3 regions of the Mesorhizobium sp. M1396 genome follow, and region 1 is predicted to be linked to each of the others. Evidence: predicted binding sites of a transcription regulator. Region 1 holds the regulator's gene; each other region holds the start of a gene.

Region 1 (6,647 bases):
CCTTTTTCCTCAACTCAAAGAGCCGAGCTTCACATGAGCGCTGTCCAGGAAGCCTTGCCAGCCATTCGAGGTTCGCGCGACGCGATCGTCAGACGATTCGCGCTGACCGACGCAATCTTCCACGGGATGACCCGGGCCGCCGCCATATTGGTGCTGGTCCTGCTTGGCGGCGTCGCGATCTCGCTGTTTGCCGGATCCTGGCAAGCCCTGTCGACCTTCGGCTTCTCTTTCCTGACCAGCGAAAGCTGGAATCCGGTGACGGAGAAGTTCGGCGCGCTGGCACCGATCTACGGCACCATCATCACGTCGGCCATCGCCATCCTGATTGCCGTGCCGCTCGGCATCGGAATCGCCATCTTTCTCACCGAGCTTTGCCCACGCCCGTTGCGGCGGCCGATCGGCATGGCGGTGGAACTGCTGGCCGGCATCCCCTCGATCATTTACGGCATCTGGGGTCTGTTCGTGCTGGCGCCGTTCCTGCAGACGATCGTGCAGCCGTTCATCATCGGCGTGTTCCACGGCATTCCCGGCCTCGGCAGCCTGTTTGCCGGTCCGCCCTATGGCATCGGCCTGCTGACCTCGTCGCTGATCCTGGCCATCATGGTGCTGCCCTTCATCACCTCGATCACCAAGGACGTCTTCGACACGGTGCCGCCGGTGCTGAAGGAATCCGCCTACGGCATCGGCTGCACGACCTGGGAAGTGACCCGCCGCGTCGTCATTCCCTACACAAGGATCGGTATCATGGGCGGCGTCATGCTCGGCCTTGGCCGCGCGCTGGGCGAAACCATGGCGGTGACCTTCGTCATCGGCAACGCGCACCGCATCTCGACCTCGCTGTTCGCGCCGGCAACGACGATCTCCGCGACCATCGCCAATGAATTCACCGAAGCCGTCGGCGACCTCTACACGTCTTCGCTGGTGGCGCTCGGCCTGATCCTGTTCGTCATCACCTTCCTGATCCTTGCCATTGCCCGCTACATGCTGATGCGCATCGACGCCCGCACCGGAGCCTGACCGATGTCGACAGCCACATCGCTTCACCAGAGCCGCAAGAGGAAGAATGCCGTGATGATGACGCTGTGCGTCACCGCGGCGGGCATCGGACTTGCCTGGCTGGCGCTCATCCTCGGCGCGCTGGTCTACAAGGGCGCCGCCGGCCTGTCCCTTGACGTCTTCACGCAGATGACGCCGCCTCCCGGCGACGCCGGCGGCCTGCTCAACGCCATTTACGGCAGCGTGGTCATGACGATCATCGCCGTCATCGTCGGCACGCCAATCGGTGTGCTGGCCGGCACCTACATGGCCGAATACGGTCGCTTTTCCAAGCTGACCACCGTGGTGCGCTTCATCAACGACATCCTGCTGTCGGCGCCGTCGATCATCATCGGCCTGTTCGTCTACGAACTGATGGTGCGGCCGATGGGGCATTTCTCGGCAATCGCCGGTGCTGTCGCGCTCGCCATCCTCGTCATTCCGGTTGTGGTGCGCACCACCGAAGACATGCTCAATTTGGTGCCGAACGCCCTGCGCGAAGCCGGCACCGCGATCGGCGCGCCGCGCTGGGTGGTCATCAAGTCGGTCGCCTACCGCGCCGCGCTTTCCGGCATTGTCACTGGCATATTGCTGTCGATCGCCCGTATCTCCGGCGAGACTGCACCACTACTCTTCACGGCGCTGAACAACCAGTTCTGGTCGAGCAATCTCAACGCGCCGATGGCCAGCCTGCCTGTCACCATCTTCCAGTTCGCTCTCAGCCCTTACGAGGAATGGCAGCAACTGGCCTGGACCGGCGCACTTATCATCACATTGACGGTTCTCGCGCTCAGCATCGTTGCGCGCAGCCTGACCGGACGCAGAGAGGACAAATGAGCCAGATGTTGTCTCCAGACATGACGATCGCCGCCGAGGCCACCGCCAAGGCCAAGATCGAGGTCAAGAACCTCAACTTCTACTACGGCCAGTCGAAGGCGCTGAAGGACATCACGCTGTCCTTGCCGGAGCGCAGCGTCACCGCTTTCATAGGGCCTTCGGGCTGCGGGAAGTCGACGCTGCTGCGCGTCTTCAACCGCATCTATGAGCTTTATCCCAGGCAGACCGCCGAAGGTCAGGTGCTGCTCGACGGCCAGAACGTTCTTGACCGCTCGCAGGACCTCAACCTGCTGCGCACCAAGATCGGCATGGTGTTCCAGAAGCCGACGCCATTTCCGATGTCGATCTATGAAAACATCGCTTTCGGCATCAGGCTCTACGAGAAGCTGAGCAAGTCCGAGATGGACGGCCGCGTCGAGCAGGCGCTGAAGCGCGCGGCACTCTGGACCGAGGTCAAGGACAAGCTCGACGCCAGCGGCCTCAGCCTCTCAGGCGGCCAGCAGCAGCGGCTCTGCATCGCCCGTACCGTGGCGGTGAAGCCGGAAGTCATCCTGCTCGACGAGCCCGCCTCGGCGCTCGATCCGCTGTCAACCGCCAAGATCGAGGAGCTGATCGACGAGTTGCAAGCCGACTACACGATCGTCATCGTCACCCACAACATGCAGCAGGCGGCGCGCGTGTCGAAGCAGACGGCCTTCATGTATCTGGGCGAGCTGGTCGAGTTCGACCGCACCGAGAAGATCTTCACGTCGCCCCGCGAGAAGCGCACGCAGGACTACATCACCGGCCGCTTCGGCTGAGCTCAGGCATACGAGGAACAGGATCATGAGCGAACACACAGTCGCTTCTTTCGACGAGGATCTCGGTCAGATCAGCAAGCTGATCAGCGACATGGGCGATCTCGCCAGCTCGATGGTCGGCGGTGCGACCAAGGCGCTGTTGAATTCCGACAACGCCTTGGCACAGCGCGTCGTCTCCGACGACGCGATCATGGACGCGCGCCAGCGGGAGCTCGACGACCGCGCCATCACGCTGATCGCCAAGCGGCAGCCGATGGCCGACGATCTGCGCCATGTCGTCGGTTCGATCCGCATGGCCGGCGATCTCGAACGCATCGGCGACCTTGCCAAGAACATCGCCAAGCGCGTCGGCACTGTCGGCCTCAGCGTTACGCCGCGCGACCTTTCGCACTCGATCGATGGAATGGCACAACTGGTGCTGATCCAGGTGCAGGGCGTCATCGAGGAATATGCGGCGCGTGACGCCGCCGCGCTGGCGAAACTGCGTGCCGACGACGAACGCATCGACGTCAAATACACCTCCGTGTTCCGCGAACTTCTCACCTATATGATGGAAGACCCGCGCAACATCACCGCGTGCACGCATCTTTTGTTCTGCGCCAAGAATCTCGAGCGCATCGGCGACCACGTCACCAACATCGCGGAAAATGCCTATTATGTTTTGACCGGCACGCAGCTGCCGGCCAATCGTCCGAAGCAGGACGAGACGACAATGTCCGCGCCGGCGGCATGACGACAGGGGTGACCAGCCGATGATCGCGCCACGCATCATGGTGGTGGAGGACGAGGAGCCGCTAGGCGTGCTGCTCCGTTATAATCTGGAGTCCGAGGGCTATCAGGTCGAGGTGGTGACGCGCGGCGACGAGGCCGAGATCCGGCTGCAGGAGAACGTGCCTGACCTTCTGGTGCTCGACTGGATGGTGCCGGCGGTTTCCGGCATCGAACTCTGCCGACGCCTGCGAATGCGCCCCGAGACCGAGCGGCTGCCGATCATCATGCTGACCGCGCGCGGCGAGGAGAGCGACCGCGTGCGCGGCCTCTCGACCGGCGCCGACGACTATCTGGTCAAGCCTTTCTCGACGCCGGAGTTCATGGCCAGGGTCAAGGCGCTGCTGCGCCGTGCCAAGCCGGAAGTGCTGTCCAGCGTGCTGAAGGTCGGCGACATCGTGCTCGATCGAGAATCGCATCGGGTCTATCGCAAGAAGAGCGAGATCCGGCTCGGGCCGACCGAATTCCGCCTGCTCGAATTCATGATGCGCCATCCCGGCCGCGTGTTCTCGCGCAGCCAGCTGCTCGACAATGTCTGGGGTGAGACGATCTACATCGACGAACGCACGGTGGACGTGCATGTCGGCCGGCTGCGCAAGGCGGTCAACAACGGCCGCATGCCCGACGTCATCCGCACCATTCGAGGTGCAGGCTACGCGATCAGGGAAGATTAATTCCCATCCCATCCCGATAAATCGGAACCCAGGTTCAAACTCGGTCAGCAGGCGGTCGCCAACGGCCGCGAAGGGTGGAATGTTGCATTCGTCTCATCGGTGGAGAACGAGCATGTGGCGCCCAAATGCGGTCATCCCATCAGTTTTCGAATGACCGCATTTGGGCCAAGGCGACAGGCGGCTTCTGGCATCCAAAATGCGGTGGCGGACATTCAAGCAGGCGGGATTGAAATCTTTAACCGACCCTTCGCGCTCGTTGCCCGGTCGCAGCGAAACGTCCGCAGCGGAGTGAGCCATGCTGGAATTGATTGTGCGTGGCTAACTGGTCGGTCCCTTCACAACTCGATTGCTCTGCGATCTCTCAAACTGCTGTTGTGTCCGGCTGGCCGCGGGAAGAACGGTTCGCGATTAGTCGGTCATAATCGCCATTTTGCCCGTAAAACTCTGCCCTCCAAATCGTGCTCCTTCTAGCGAGGTTTGAACTAATGCATGTATCTATATCCGTCAAAGCACGCGACTTTCACATAAATATAGAATTTTATTAAAATTACATTTTTGACGGAGGACGGATTCCTTCTCTTTATTCAGTGTATGTGCGCCGAATGGTCAATATTATCTCGGATCGGATGACGATTCCCTGGAACTATTTCATCCGTTGCAACGTTGCTTGGGAAGCAGTCGCTGGGACTCGTATCGAATGATTTCACCAGGTCGAATACCATGAGGAAGGATTTCTGATGAGCACCGTCGTAAACGCCAAAGGCGTCCCTCTTCCCTACACCGGCGCTTCCACTCATTGGTTCTCGGCCACTGGGTCTGGACCGGAACTGCATGGCACCTCCGGCAACGACTCCTTCTGGGGAGACACCGGCGTCAAGGTCACGATCTACGGTGGCGCCGGCGACGACTACTATCACCTCTATTCCACCAACAATAAGGTGGTCGAGGATCCTGGGGCAGGAATCGACACGATCGACACATGGATGAGCTACAAGCTCCCCGACAATTTCGAGAACCTCGTCGTTACTGGCGCCAATCGATATGCGTTCGGAAATGCGTTGGACAACATCATCAAGGGCGGGTCGGGTCGTCAGACGCTGGATGGCGGCAAGGGCGACGATGTCCTGATCGGCGGAGACGGCGCCGACACTTTCGCCATCTCTAAAGGAAATGGAAGTGATCTTATCTTCGATTTCGGTGCGACCGATACGGTCCGCCTTAACGGCTATGACTTCACTTCGTTCGATGCCGTCCGTTCACAGATGGTTCAGGTGGAATCGAACGTGATGCTGAACCTCGGATCCGACGAGATCCTGGTGTTCAAGAATACGACCATCGACAAGTTGCAGCCCACCCAGTTCGAGCTGCCGATAGACAAGTCCGGAATGACGCTGTCCTTCTCCGACGAATTTAACACGCTGAGCCTTCGGAACGGACAGGACGGCACCTGGAATTCCAATTTCTGGTGGGGAGCGCCGAACGGCAGCACATTGAGCGGCAATGGCGAACTGCAATGGTATGTCGACGCCAATTATGGCCCGACGAGTTCCGTCCACCCGTTCAGCGTTGAAAACGGCGTCCTCACCATCACCGCGGCGCAGGCGCCGGAGGACATCAAGCCTCTGATCAACAATTATGAATACACCTCGGGGATCCTGACGACGCACGACACCTTCGCGCAAACCTATGGCTATTTCGAAATGCGGGCGGACCTGCCCGAAACAGCCGGAGCATGGCCGGCCTTCTGGCTGCTTCCGGAAGACGGATCGTGGCCGCCGGAGCTGGACGTTGTCGAAACGCGCGGCCAGGATCTGAACACGCTCTACATGACGGCGCATACCAATGAGACGGGAGCGCACACGAAGGTTTCGTCCACGGTGAATGTTGCGGACACCGACGGTTTCCACACCTATGGCCTGCTCTGGACGAAGGATGAGCTTGTCTGGACCTACGATGGTGTAAAGGTCGCCCAAGCGGCAACGCCGTCCGACATGCACGACCCCATGTACATATTGGCAAATCTCGCGGTGGGCGGCATTGCCGGCCAGCCTCCTGACCATCTGGCGACGCCGGCGGAGATGAAAATCGACTACATCCGCGCCTATACGCTGGACGACCTGCAGCACCACCCCTTGGACATCGCGCCCGACCATTCGGTCTAAGCGACGCCCTCACGTTGGGGCCATGAGCCGTTGGAGCGCGGGAATGATTGCACAGTCTGGCCTGCGGGCAGTCTTGAGGCGCGCCATCGTAGATGTCGGTGCTTTCTCGTTCCTCATCAACATCCTGCTATTGGTGATCCCCCTCTATCTCTTGCAGGTCTATGACCGCGTCCTGCTGTCCTCCAGCGTCGAGACGCTTTTCTACCTCTCTGCTATCGCGGTTCTCGCGCTCGCCTTTCTCGGTCTCCTCGATACGGTCCGCTCCGTTTACACACAGCGCGTTGCAGCCACGGTCGACAACAGATTGGGCGCGAGGACATTCGCCGTCTCGCTTGAGGCTAAGTACGCCGGCGGCGCAGCTCCGTCTCCAC
Region 2 (6,647 bases), on a different contig from region 1:
TTCGCGGCAAGACGCTCATAGCCGACCCGCAGCGGGGATATGCCTTGCTCCGCGAACCAAATGTTCCAGGCTGCATCATAGGTCTCGAGTTCCGTGACCTCACGTCTGATCCGCTCGAAATCATATTGGGGTTCCTTCGGTGGTGCGACCCTTTCGATCTCGGTTCCGTCAGGAGCAATATGCCAAAGCCCGGTTTGCTCTGCTTTGATCAGGGAGACAGCCTGCGCGAGCTTGTCCTCCCGGGAGAGGTGTATGCAGAGAATGCGGCCAAAGGCCTTTTCAAGACGCGCTCTGTCGGATGGCAGCTGCGGGAAAATCTGGTCGAGGATAGCCGAGAGTTCATCCAGATTTTCGCGCATCAAACGAAGGCCGAAGATGCCGGTCCCACCCTTGCCGGCAGCGATCGCCGCATTGAGATAGGCGGCATTGAATTCGAGCTCGCTCATCGTGTCGCGGTCAGGCAGCTTCCACTCTTCAGCCCACTCCGACACGTCCTGCCGCCGATAGAATGAGTGGGGCGTGCCGGCCGTCCTCGCGGACTCCAGAAGCTTGCAGAGCAAAGTGCTTCCGGTCCTCGGCGTGCCGCAGATAATGTATCCATCGAACATGTTGCGGCCCATGCTGGTCGTCAAAGGTAGGGCTGCCGCCCCCGGGTGAAGATGGCCGCCGCTATAGCTGAAATCCTTGCTGGATGCGACGTCTTGGCGGCCACCTTCAAATGCCTCTCTCAGACAAGACACCTTGTCGGCGGTGGACGAAACTACCGGTTGCGCACCACCACGCACGCCCCGCCGATGCTTTGCAATTTCTGGCAGATGACATTGGCGGCGGCACGGTCGTCGACGCCGATCCTGACCGCATAGATACCGCGCCGGCCGATCGGCGTGCGCACCCGGCTGACCACCGGATCGTGCCCGTCGAGCAGGGCCGGGAACCGGCTTCTTACCCGCAGCCATTGGTTGATCGCGGCACTGCGGCGGAAGTTGCCGGCCACCTGGATGCCCCATGGTTTTATGTTGATAGAGGCCATCGCCACGGTCCGTGACATGATCACCGGCAGCCTGCGGCAGGCGATGGCAAAATCCGCCTTCGCGTCGAGCGGCTCGATCTTTCCGGCATAGGCCCGGTCGGTGAACTTGTCGGCCGGCTCGCCCATGATGTCGAAGACATAGCTTTCGGTCTCCATCGGCAGGAAGCCGCCGGAGCTGAGCCAGCGCGACACCCGGCTTTCGCCGGCATTGTAGGCGGCGGCCGCCAGACCGAGATTGCCGTAGCCGGTTTTCATTTCGGCGAGATACTTCGCCGACGCCGGGATCGCCTGGTTGATGTCGAAGGAATTGGCCAGCCCGCGCATCTTGGCGGTGCCGGGCATGAACTGGGCGATGCCTTCGGCGCCGACCGGGCTTACGGCGTCGGGATCGAAACGGCTCTCCTTCCAGATCAGCCGGGCGAAGTAATCCCTCGGCAGGCCGTTCTGGTCGGCATGCGCCTGGATCAGGTTGCAGACCTTGTCGATAAGCCTCTGCTTGGCGGATTGCGGCGGATCAGCCTGAACCAGCGTCGACCAACCCAGGGCGCAAAGCAGAACCAGCGTAGCCCTGAGGAAACGCCGCATCGGGCCTACTCTGCCGCGGCTTTGCCGCGACCAAACCGTTGCTCGATATAGTCGGCGACCATTTTCTCGAAATCCGCCGCGATCGACGGCCCGCGCAGCGTCGCCGCCTTCTTGCCGTCGACGAAGACAGGCGCCGTCGGCGTCTCGCCAGTGCCGGGCAGCGAAATGCCGATGTCGGCATGCTTGGACTCGCCCGGACCGTTGACGATGCAACCCATCACCGCGACCTTGAGGTTCTCGACGCCGGGATATTTTTCGCGCCACACCGGCATGTTCTTGCGCAGATCCGCCTGGATGTTCTGCGCGAGTTCCTGGAACACGGTGGAGGTCGTGCGGCCGCAGCCAGGACATGCGGCAACGATCGGCACGAACTGCCTGAACCCCATGGTCTGCAGCAATTCTTGCGACACCTGCACCTCACGCGTGCGGTCGCCATTCGGCTCCGGCGTCAGCGAAATGCGAATGGTGTCGCCAATGCCTTGCTGGAGCAGGATGCCCATGGCGGCCGACGAAGCCACGATGCCTTTCGAACCCATGCCGGCCTCGGTGAGGCCGAGATGCAGCGCATGGTCGGAGCGGGTGGCGAGTTCGGTATAGACGGCGATCAGATCCTGCACGCCGCTGACCTTGGCCGATAGGATGATTTTCTCGCGACCGAGGCCGATCTCTTCCGCCAGCTCGGCCGACAGGATGGCCGACTGCACGATCGCCTCGCGCGTCACTTCCTGCGCCGTCAGTGGAAAACCCTGGGCCTGGTTGTCGTCCATCAGCCGGGTCAGCAGTTCCTGATCGAGCGAACCCCAATTGACGCCGATGCGCACCGGCTTGTCGTATCTAATCGCCATCTCGACGATATCAGCGAACTGCCGGTCCTTCTTGTCCTTGAAGCCGACATTGCCCGGGTTGATGCGATATTTGGCCAGCGCCTCGGCGCAGGCCGGATGGTCGGCCAAAAGCTTGTGGCCGATATAGTGGAAATCGCCGACCAGCGGCACGTTGATGCCAAGCCGCTGAAGCCGCTCATGAATGCGCGGCACCGCGGCGGCGCTCTCGTCACGATCGACGGTGATGCGCACGATCTCGGAGCCGGCCCGGTGAAGTGCCGCGACTTGCGCAACGGTCTGGTCGATATCGGCCGTGTCGGTGTTGGTCATCGACTGCACGACAACGGGCGCGCCGCCGCCGACGACCACGCCGCCGACATCGACGCCGACCGAGGTGCGGCGGGGGAAAGGAGAGGAAAAATATCCGGTCATGCCGGCAGCCTTTTGTCTCTGGAGCGCCGAACGTCCCCTTGGACGCACAGAGCACGCCCCGGGCCGATGCGCTAAAGTCCGGGCATGAGGTGGATGAGCAAAGATGGCTTGTCAATGGCGACAGGTCGCCACTGGCCGGAATCGGCCCGCCGCCAAGGACCAGAAACGATCGATGATCTGGCGAAATCTGGCGACGGCCGAAGCGGAAATTAAGCGGGTGGAAGTCCAGCTCAGGCCGATGGCCCAGCTCTGGAAATCGAAAACCCCCAGGCCGGCGGCAGGTGCCGCCGGGAAAAGAGGCCGCGGATGGTGAGCGGCGATGTCAGGAGGGCATCAATGCGTGGTCGGTTTCCCTCTCAGTTTTTCAATCTCGTCCTTGAGTGCCAGCTTGCGTCGCTTGAGATTCACGATTTCGAGGTCGTCGACCGATGGATGGTTCATCGCGTCATCGATTTCACGTTCGATGTCACCGTGTTTCCGCTGCAACTCATCAAGATGGGATGCAAGAGACATGATTGGTTCTCCCTTTCATGGTTTCCTCGATTGCAGCCGTCATGGCGCGTCCACCGCAGGTTCGCTTCTGTGACGGCATAATGACAGTGTGTCACCTTCCGGCAGCGATGTCGAATGATCCGTGGTAGCATTCCACGACAATGTGAAATGTGATATGGGCTGCGCGCCGGTTGCAAAATCCCACCGGCCCCGCCCAATCAGGCCCATTTTTGGGCGCCGCAGACGTGCAGACGGTAGATAATGTCCGATCAGGAACAGGCTGATATCCGGCTCGAATATTCCCGGCTGAAGCAGGAGCACGCCGATTTCGATGCGGCCATCAATGCGATGATCGCCATGGCCTGCGATCCACTGCAGATCCAGCGCATGAAGAAGAAAAAACTGTTCCTCAAGGACCGGCTGATGGCGCTGGAAGACAAGATCATTCCCGACATCATTGCCTGAGAGAGCATCCGCTCGTTCGCGTCCTAGGCCGCGGTCGAAAGTCTCGCGGCACGATCACGCAGCAGGCCGATGAGCTCGCCGGTCCGCTCCTCGGACGTATCGATGGGGACCACCAGGCACATCGTCGCCTCGACCTTGCCCGGCGCCGAAAAGACCGGCGCGGCAAGACATTTCGTATAGGCATCGACTAGGCCCGAGGTGATGCAATAGCCGGCGACTCGCGCCTTTGCGATGTCGGTGACAAAATCGTCAAGCCGCAGTTTGCGACCATCGGGCAGCACGAGATCGTCGTCCGACACCATGGCTTCGATTTCAGCCCTCTCCAGCCCCGCCAGAAGCAGCCGTCCCGAGGCCGTCCAGGGCAGCGGTATCTGCAAGCCGGTGGCGGAGCTGATGCGGAAAGGCCTTGTGCCCGGGCTCGCGTGGACGATCGTGTAGCGACCGCTCTGCAGCATGCACAGTTCGGAGGTCTCCCCGGTCTCGCGCGACAGATTGTCGACCTCCTGACGCCCTCGTCTGAGGAGGTCGTTGCCCCGCACATAGTCCATTCCATAGAGATAGAGCTTCTTGCCGAAATAGACGCGATTGCCGTCGCCTTCCATTTCCAGCAGGCCTGCGTCGACCAGCGACCGCACCAGCGTGTAGGTCGTCGAACGGGGTGCGTTCACCCCTTTGGCAAGGTCGCCAATGCCGATCGCCCGCTGGGTCGTGTGAAGAAACTCCAGAATTTCGAGCACTCGGTTGAGGCCCTTTTCACGGGAGCTCGAGAGTTTCTCGCCGGCTGAAATCGCGGAAACATTGCCATCTTGCATTGTCGATTCCCGGTGTTAATATCTGTCTTGTACAGGATACACTCGTCCCTTGTAAGAGACAAAATCACGGACGCGTGTCTTGCCTGTGCACAAGGGGAACACAACACGAAAGGAGGTCGCCGTGAACGACACATCCGGAAGACGTGATTTTCTGAAATTGGGAATGGCAGGGCTGGCCACGGCCGGCGTGCTGGCAACCGTCGATGCCCAGAAAGCCGCTGCCCAGGCAGCATCCGACAGCCTGCTGCGCACCGTGCTCGATCGCGGCAAGCTGATCGTCGGTACCGGCAGCACAAACGCACCCTGGCACTTCGAAAACGATGCCGGCGAATTGGTCGGCATGGACATCACCATGGGGCGTATTCTCGCCAAGGGCCTTTTCGACGATCCGACCAAGGTCGAATTCGTCATGCAGGATCCGGCTCAGCGCATTCCGAACGTGACCACCAATAAGGTCGACATCACCATCCAGTTCATGACCATGAGCGCCCAACGCTCGCAGCTGGTCAACTTTTCCCGGCCCTATTATGTCGAGGGCGTTGCCCTGCTGAGCCTGCCGACCGCCGAGAACAAGACTTTCGACAAGCTGCTTGCCGGCGGCGCTGCAACGCGCATCTCCATACTGCAGAATGTCGATGCCGAAGCGCAGGTGCATTCGGTGCTGCCCGAGTGTCAGGTCATGCAGATCGATACCCAGGCCAACGTGCTGCAGGCGCTGGAATCGAAACGCGTCGACGCCGCCGCAGTCGACCTGTCCACGGTGCGCTGGCTCGCCTCGCGCAATCCGGACAAATACTTCGATGCCGGCAAAAGCTGGCTGAGCATGCTTTATGGCGCGGCTCTGCGGCAAGGCGACCTTGACTGGCTGACCTTCGTCAACTCAACCTTCACCATCGCCATGTTCGGCCACGAGAACGCCCTCTACGATGCCGCGTTCAAGGACTATTTCGGACAGGAGCCGCCGGCGCGCCATCCGGGCTTCCCAGCCATTTGACCTGCATCGGGCGGGAGGGTGTATCCAGCGCCCTTCCGCCTCCCTAGAGCAATTCCAGGAAAAGTGTGAAACGGTTTTCCGTCCGGAATTGCGTCAAAACAAAGAGTTAGAGCGGTTTGCCGTTTCCGTGAAACGGTGAACTGCTCTAAGGCCTGCGGCAACCGAGGCGGACGCATGGGCTACGCCCTCAACTTCAACCTGATCTGGCGGCATTTCGACAAGCTGTGGGGCGGCCTGCTGCTCAGTCTCGAACTCGCCGTCATCTCGATCGCCATCGGCATCGTCATCGGCCTTGTCCTGGCGGTCTGGTACGTGTCTGCCGGGCGTGTGGTGCGCACCATCATCGCCGCCTATGTCGAATTCATCCGCAACGTGCCGCTGATCCTGCTCGTCTATCTCGTCTTCTACGGCCTGCCGACGGTGGTCGATATCGCCTACAGCGCGCCGACCTCGTTTGTCGTCACGCTCTCGTTCTACAGCGGCGCCTATCTGGTCGAGGTGTTCCGCTCCGGGCTCGAAGCCGTTCCGCGCGGGCAGTTGGACGCCGGCAAGGCGATCGGCCTGACACCCTGGCAGAGGCTGCTCAACGTGCGGCTGCCGACCATGCTGCGCATCACGCTGCCGGCATTGTCCAACACCTTCATATCGCTGTTCAAGGACACGTCCGTCGCCTCCGTCATCTCGGTGCCGGAACTGACCTACGGCGCCCAGTGGATCAACTTCAACACGTTCCGGATCGTCGAGGTCTATCTCGTGGTCACGGCGATGTATCTGCTTACCGGCTACATACTGCTTTTCGCGCTTCGGCTTGTCGAACGCCGGTTTAGGGCGGCGCGCTGACATGCTCACCCAGATCGCCTATGCCTTGCCTTTCCTCGCCCAGGGCTTTGCCCTGACATTGTGGGTATCCCTGCTCGTCGTGGTGTTTTCCCTGATCGCGGGCGTGATCATGGGCGTCGGTCTCGTCTATGGCCCCGTACCGTTGCAATGGGCGGTGCGCATCTTCAGCGATA
Region 3 (6,647 bases), on a different contig from region 1:
ATTCGCCGGCGGCGACGTGCTGCGCGCCATCGACAACCATCATAAGCGCATCAACCATGTGCATGTGAAGGATGTGCGCATGGGCGTGATCGACAAACTCGACCGCACGAAACAGTCCTTCCTCGACGCGGTGGCGCTGGGTGCCTTCACGGTGCCGGGCGACGGCTCGCTGGATTTCGGCGCCATCGTGCAGCGCTTTGCCGACCATGGCTATGAGGGCTGGTTCGTGGTCGAGGCCGAGCAGGATCCGAAGAAGAACCCGCCGCTCAGGATGGCTCAGGTCGGCTACAAGGAATTGATGCGCGTGATGACCGCCGCCGGCTACACGGTCGAGACGCAAGGCTTTCCCAATGTCTGATCAAGGGAGGCCGTATGTGCGATGGGTTCCCGGCAAAGCCGATTGCTGTAGATTGGCCCGATGAAAGATTACGAACACCCCTTCTTCCGGCCTTTGTGGCGGCGTGTCGCCGTCGTCGCGGTCTGCGTCGTCTGGTCGATCATCGAATTCGCAACCGGCACGCCGTTCTGGGGCGTGCTTGCCCTCGGCTTCGCCGGCTACGCGGTCTGGCAGTTCTTCTATCTCTACAAGCCGGCCGATGAGGCCAAGCCTCCGGTCGAGCCGAAGGAGTAAAGCGGCCTATGACGCAGAAGGCTAACGGGTCGGGCACTGCGCGCATGACAGGTCGCATGCGTTGGAGATTGGCTGAAACGCTCCTCGCTTCGTCATCCTGGGGCGAAGCAAGGAGCGAAGCGACGCTGCGCAGACCCCGGGATCCCTGCCGTGATGTCAAAACAGCCGCTTCGGTGCAAAATTCCGCTTCGCTGCGCTCTTGGACCGAGGTTGCGGCATGGATCCTAGGGTCTTCGCGACGGAGCTTCGCTCCTGCTACGCCCTAGGATGACGAAGTTGGGAGACTTCGGCCAATTCTCGAAGATTTGCGATAGGAGAGACACAATGTCGAAGCTGTTGGTGAAGGCCGACAAGGGCCATGGCCGCGTCGCTCATGTGACGCCGCAAATCGCGGGCTGGACCTATGTTGGTTTCGACCTGCATCGGCTGAAGCCGGGCGAGAGCGCGTTCGGGAAGACGGATGATCGCGAAGTCTGCCTGGTGTTCGTCACCGGCAAGGGCAATGCGAGAGCCGGCGGCAAGGAACTCGGCCTGCTCGGCGAGCGCATGTCGCCCTTCGAAGGCAAGCCGTGGTCGGTGTATGTGCCTGAGGGCTCCGACTGGTCGGTAACCGCGGATACCGACCTGGAACTCGCGGTCTGCTCGGCGCCGGGCCTTGGCGGCGGCCTGCCGGTGCGGGTCATCGCACCGGACGATGTCGGCCAGGAGGTGCGCGGCAAGGGCACCAACACGCGCTACGTGACCAACATATTGCCGGAGGGCAAGCCGGCCGATTCGTTGCTGGTGGTCGAGGTCATCACGCCCGGCGGCCATACGTCGAGCTATCCGCCGCACAAGCATGACCAGGACAATCTGCCTGATGAATCCTATCTCGAGGAAACCTACTATCACCGGCTCAACCCGCCGCAGGGCTTTGCCTTTCAGCGCGTCTACACCGACGCCGACCAGAATGGTCATCGCGCGCTCGACGAAGCGATGGCGATCGAGGATGGCGATGTCGTGCTGGTGCCCAAGGGCTACCACCCCTGCGCCGCCTGCCACGGCTACGACCTCTACTATCTCAACGTGATGGCCGGGCCGAAGCGGACGTGGAAATTCCACAACGCGCCCGAGCACGAATGGCTGATGAAGGCCTGATTGCTCCTCCAATAGAATGGCTTCAGACAAAGACAGCTCCCCATTCTTGGAAACCAACCCATTGTCGAAAGTCGGCGCCGCCCCTCATCGCCCTGCCGGGCACTTCTCCCCGTATAGGGACGGGGAGAAGGAGGCTGGCCACAACCTCGGCATTTCTTCTTGCTACGATGATGATTGGCGAAACCATCGACGACAGCGCCCCTCTCCCCGTCACTATACGGGGAGAGGATGCCGGCAGGCAGGTGAGGGGCAGCGCCGACGTCTGGAAAATTGGTCCAGCCCGAGAAAAATGTCGGCTAAGGACACGGCTGGGTCGATTTGCCTTCGAAAACCCTTCAAAGCTTCGTCAATCCGTCATGGAAATCACCTATGGCAACGGGACTGACGAGGCTTCCTAATGCGCTACGCCATCTATTTCACCCCCCGGCAGGACGAGCCACTGGCGCGGATCGCCGCCAACTGGCTCGGTCGCGACCCGTTTGGTGCCGCGACAAGGCCGGTCGAGGCGGTGGCCGACCTGTCGGCGGCGGAAGTCGCTTTTCACACCGCTTCGGCGCGCCGCTATGGTTTTCACGCGACGCTGAAGGCGCCGTTCCGCCTGGCCGCCAACGAGACGGAAGCCTCGCTGCGCGCCGCACTCGACCATTTCGCCGAGGCGACGCCGATGGCGACCATCCCGCGTCTCGTCGTCAGCCAGATCGACGGCTTCTTCGCATTGGTGCCGGAAGGACCGCTGCCTCTGCTCAACCGCTTCGCCGATGACGTGGTGCGCGATTTCGATCGCTTTCGCGCTCCGCTGACCGAATCCGAGATCGAGCGGCGCGGCCCGGATTCGCTGAAGCCGGCCGAGTTCCGCAATCTTTGCCGATGGGGCTACCCCTATGTCTTCGAGACCTTTCGCTTTCACATGACGCTGTCCGGCCGGGCGACGTCACAGGAAAGCCCTCGTTTGCGCGCAGCAATCGATAGTCTGTTCGCGGACATTCTGCGACAGCCGGTGCTGGTGGATGCGCTGACGCTGTTTGTCGAAACCGAACCGGGCGCACCGTTCATGGTGCTCTCACATCACGTGCTCGGGCGCCGCCCGGCCAGAAGAACCGCCTGAGCACCCGCCGAACAACCCCAGCTGGACTAACCAAGGACTGCCTGAAATGACCGTCGAGACTGTTCTCCACAACGCCCGCATCGTGCTTGCCGACGAGATCGTCGAGGGTTCGCTGGTGCTGCGCGACGGCTTTATCGCCGGCATCGACGCCGGCGCCTGCCATACCAGTGGGAGCATGGCCGGCGAGGATATGGGCGGCGACTACATCATTCCCGGGCTGGTCGAACTCCATACGGATCATCTCGAAGGCCACTACGCGCCGCGGCCGAAGGTGCGCTGGAACCCGATCGCCGCCGTGCTCGCCCATGACGCGCAAGTGGCGACCGCCGGCATCACCACAGTGCTCGACGCCCTGCGCGTCGGCATGGACGAGGACGCCGACCTGACATCGACCGACATCCGCAAATTGGCCGACGCGATCGAGGACAGTGTGCAGCAGGACCGTCTGCGGGCCGACCACTTCATCCATCTGCGCTGCGAGGTTTCGGCGCCGGACTGCCTCAAGGCATTCGCCAATTTCGATGGCGACGAGCGGGTCAAGCTGGCATCGCTGATGGATCATGCGCCCGGCCAGCGCCAGTTCGTCAACCTCGAGACCTATGCCTACTATTACCAGCGCAAGCTGAAGCTGACCGATCGCGACTTCAAACTGTTCTGCGAAAAGCGGATGGGAGAATCGGCGCGCAATTCGGTACCGAACCGGGCGGTGATCGCCGCCGCCTGCCATGAGCGCGGCATCGTGCTGGCCAGCCATGACGACGCCACCCTTGGCCATGTCGGCGAGGCGATAGAACAGGGCGTGCGCGTCGCCGAGTTCCCGACAACGGAGGAGGCCGCGAGGGCCTCGAAAGGGGCTGGCCTCGGCGTGCTGATGGGAGCGCCCAACGTCATGCGCGGCGCCTCGCATTCGGGCAATGTCTCGGCCCGTACGCTGGCCAGCGACGGCCTGCTCGACATCCTGTCGTCCGACTATATCCCCTTCAGCCTGATCCAGTCGGCATTCTTCCTCGGCGACGTCGTCGACGGCATTTCGTTGCCGCAGGCGGTGGCGATGGTCTCGAAGAACCCAGCCGAAGCGATTGGCCTGACCGACCGTGGCGTCATCGAGCAGGGCCGCCGCGCTGATCTGGTGCGCGTGCGCGTCGACGACCATGTTCCGGTCGTACGCACGGTCTGGCGCCAGGGGCGCCGGGTGGCATGATGGTGTCGGCATCGATCGAGCGTGAATTGTCGGCCGAGACGTTTCCGATCCGCGATGGCGTCTTCGTCGCCGTGGTCGGCCCAAGTGGCGCCGGCAAGGACACGGTGATCGGCTACGCCCGCGCCTGCTTTGCCGAGGAGACAAGGCTGGAGTTCGTCCGCCGCGTCATCACCAGGCCGAGCGATGCCGCCAGCGAAGACCACGACACGCTGGCCGACGCCGCCTTCATCGAAGCCGAAGCCGATGGCGCCTTCGCCATCTCCTGGGAAGCGCACGGCTTGCGCTATGGTATCCCGGCCGATGTCGACTGGTGCGTCGCCAATGGCCGCGTGGCCGTCGCCAATGTGTCGCGCGCGATCATCCCGATGCTGCGCGAGCGCTATGCCAACCTGGCCGTCGTCGAGATCACTGCCTCGCCGGAGGTGCTGGCCGAGCGTCTGGCGATGCGGGGACGGGAATCGCGCGGCGAAGTGCTGGCGCGGCTGGCGCGCAGCGCCAATGTCACTCTGTCCGGCCCTGGCGTCACCTCGATCGACAATAGCGGCCCGCGCGACGCGGCCGGCGAGCGCTTCGCCGAGGTACTGCGCAAGGCGATGGCCCTTTCCGATATGTTGGGGCTGATCTAACCTGCTTCGAGCCCGGCCTATTCCGCGGCCGCACCGGCGGCGCTTTTGCGGGTGGCGTCGGCCATCAGCCGCCGTGCCCGGAACACGCCCCATTGCTGGTCGACCAGCACGCCGATGAGGATGACGCCGCCCATCACCGCGAAGTTGAGCGAGGACGGGATGCCGAGCAGGTTGACGAGGTTCTGCAGCTCCTGCAGCAGCACCGTGCCGAGGATGACGCCGATCAGCGAGCCTTCGCCGCCGCGCAGCGAGAAGCCGCCGAGCACGGCGGCCGCGATGGCGTAGAGTTCGTAGAACTGGCCGTGGCTGGCCGGCGAGATCGAGCGCGTGTACATGGCGAAATAGATCGCCGACAGTGCCGTCAGCACGCCGCAGATGACATAGGCGGCCATGACGACGCGGCCGGTGCGGATGCCCGAATATTTCGCCGCCTCCTCGTTCTTGCCGATGGCGTAGAGATAGCGGCCGAAGACCGAGCGGTGCAGCACCACCCACATGACGATGGCGATGACGATGAGCGCGATGAAGCTGTTCGGCACGCCATAGGAGCGCCCGGCGGTGAGGAATTCGAGCTCGGGAAAATTCTGGCCGAAGGCGAAGCCGGCGGTGCCGTCGGCGGTGTAGAAGCGGGCGACGCCGCGGTAGATCAGAAGACCGCACAGCGTGACGACGAACGGCTGCAGCTTGAGCCTTGTGATCAGCCAGCCATGCACCAGGCCGATGATGGCGCCAAGAAAGAGGATCAGCACGAAGGCCAGTGGCCACGCCACCTCGCGCACGGCGATGAAGTCGATGAACAACGTTCCCAGCAGCGCAACCACCGAGCCGACCGACAGTTCGATGCCGCCGGTGATGATGACGAAGGCCTGGCCGATCGACAGGATGCCGAACAGGCCGATCAGGTTCGAGGTGTTGGCGAGGTTGATCGGCAACAGGAAGCGCGGATTGATGATCGCCACGATGGCGCCGACCACCAGGATCAGGATCAGCAGGCCGAGATCTTTCTTGCTCATCGTTTTCTCCCCAATGCCTGAGCAGATCGCGCTTGCGCGAGACCCCGGCAAAAACCTATTTCGGCTGCTTACCCACCGCCAGCAGCAGCACGTTTTCCTGGCTGAACCGGTCCTTGTCGAGAATGCCCGAGATCTGGCCCTCATGCATGACGGCGATGCGGTCGGACACGCCGATCACCTCTTCCATGTCTGAGGAGATCATCAGCACGGCGACGCCGGCATCGGCGAGAGCGCGCATCAGCCCGTAGATTTCCGCCTTGGCGCCGATGTCGATGCCGCGCGTTGGCTCGTCGAGGATCATCACTTTCGGATTCATGGCCAGCCATTTGCCGAGCACGACCTTCTGCTGGTTGCCGCCCGACAGCGTTCCGGTGCGCGTTTGCACCGACGGCGCCTTGATGCCGAGATCTTTCTTTTGTTTCTCGGCGGTGGCGGTCTCGGCGCTTGCGGACACCAGGGAGCGTCGCGCATGCGCCGGCAGATTGGGCAGCGAAATATTCTGGGCGATCGACAGGTCGAGCAGGATGCCGGTCAGCTTGCGGTCCTCCGGCACCAGGAAGATGCCATGCGCGACGGCGTCGGCCGCCGAGCCGAGCACAAGCGGCTTGCCGTCGAGCTCGAGCGCGCCGCCAAGACTTGAGTCGATGCCGAAGAAAACCCGCGCCAGTTCGGTGCGGCCGGAGCCGACAAGGCCGGCAAGGCCGAGGATTTCGCCGCGCCTGACGTCGAGATCGACCGGCCGGCCGGGATAGGCTGGCGTGCGGATGGCCTTGGCCGAAAGCGCTGTGGCGCCGGGCGCGCGCGCGGCCTCGGAGGCCTTTTCGCGCTCCTTCAGCATGCGGCCGATCATCAGCTTGACCATCTGGTCATGGCCGATGTCGCTCTTCGGCAAGGTGCCGGCCAGCATGCCGTCGCGCAGCACGACGACGCGGTC

Evidence for each region. The regulator PhoB, encoded in region 1, activates phosphate uptake and scavenging genes when phosphate is short. The targets are predictions, from matches to a motif close to TGTCATNNANCTGTCAT.
Region 2: a site for PhoB is predicted at 3,454-3,470, ahead of NKH02_RS09990 (YdcH family protein). Genes of this name have one in related genera too.
Region 3: a site for PhoB is predicted at 2,110-2,126, ahead of NKH02_RS13845 (DUF1045 domain-containing protein). Genes of this name have one in related genera too.

Annotation. Positions count from the first base shown of each region.
Region 1 is NZ_JAMYLA010000016.1:113,198-119,844, reverse strand. It holds gene pstC (phosphate ABC transporter permease subunit PstC) at 34-1,017, shown strand; gene pstA (phosphate ABC transporter permease PstA) at 1,021-1,872, shown strand; gene pstB (phosphate ABC transporter ATP-binding protein PstB) at 1,869-2,672, shown strand; gene phoU (phosphate signaling complex protein PhoU) at 2,698-3,405, shown strand; gene phoB (phosphate regulon transcriptional regulator PhoB) at 3,425-4,114, shown strand; gene eglC (endo-1,3-1,4-beta-glycanase EglC) at 4,852-6,276, shown strand; gene NKH02_RS13210 (type I secretion system permease/ATPase) at 6,320-6,647, shown strand, end outside.
Region 2 is NZ_JAMYLA010000012.1:30,498-37,144, forward strand. It holds gene NKH02_RS09975 (Stf0 family sulfotransferase) at 1-632, opposite strand, end outside; gene NKH02_RS09980 (transglycosylase SLT domain-containing protein) at 761-1,615, opposite strand; gene ispG (flavodoxin-dependent (E)-4-hydroxy-3-methylbut-2-enyl-diphosphate synthase) at 1,621-2,871, opposite strand; gene NKH02_RS09990 (YdcH family protein) at 3,205-3,384, opposite strand; gene NKH02_RS09995 (YdcH family protein) at 3,625-3,828, shown strand; gene NKH02_RS10000 (IclR family transcriptional regulator) at 3,852-4,640, opposite strand; gene NKH02_RS10005 (transporter substrate-binding protein) at 4,762-5,634, shown strand; gene NKH02_RS10010 (amino acid ABC transporter permease) at 5,809-6,474, shown strand; gene NKH02_RS10015 (amino acid ABC transporter permease) at 6,476-6,647, shown strand, end outside.
Region 3 is NZ_JAMYLA010000017.1:102,301-108,947, forward strand. It holds gene iolE (myo-inosose-2 dehydratase) at 1-358, shown strand, start outside; gene NKH02_RS13835 (DUF3329 domain-containing protein) at 419-631, shown strand; gene iolB (5-deoxy-glucuronate isomerase) at 956-1,768, shown strand; gene NKH02_RS13845 (DUF1045 domain-containing protein) at 2,166-2,873, shown strand; gene NKH02_RS13850 (alpha-D-ribose 1-methylphosphonate 5-triphosphate diphosphatase) at 2,920-4,074, shown strand; gene phnN (phosphonate metabolism protein/1,5-bisphosphokinase (PRPP-forming) PhnN) at 4,071-4,700, shown strand; gene NKH02_RS13860 (ABC transporter permease) at 4,718-5,713, opposite strand; gene NKH02_RS13865 (sugar ABC transporter ATP-binding protein) at 5,769-6,647, opposite strand, start outside.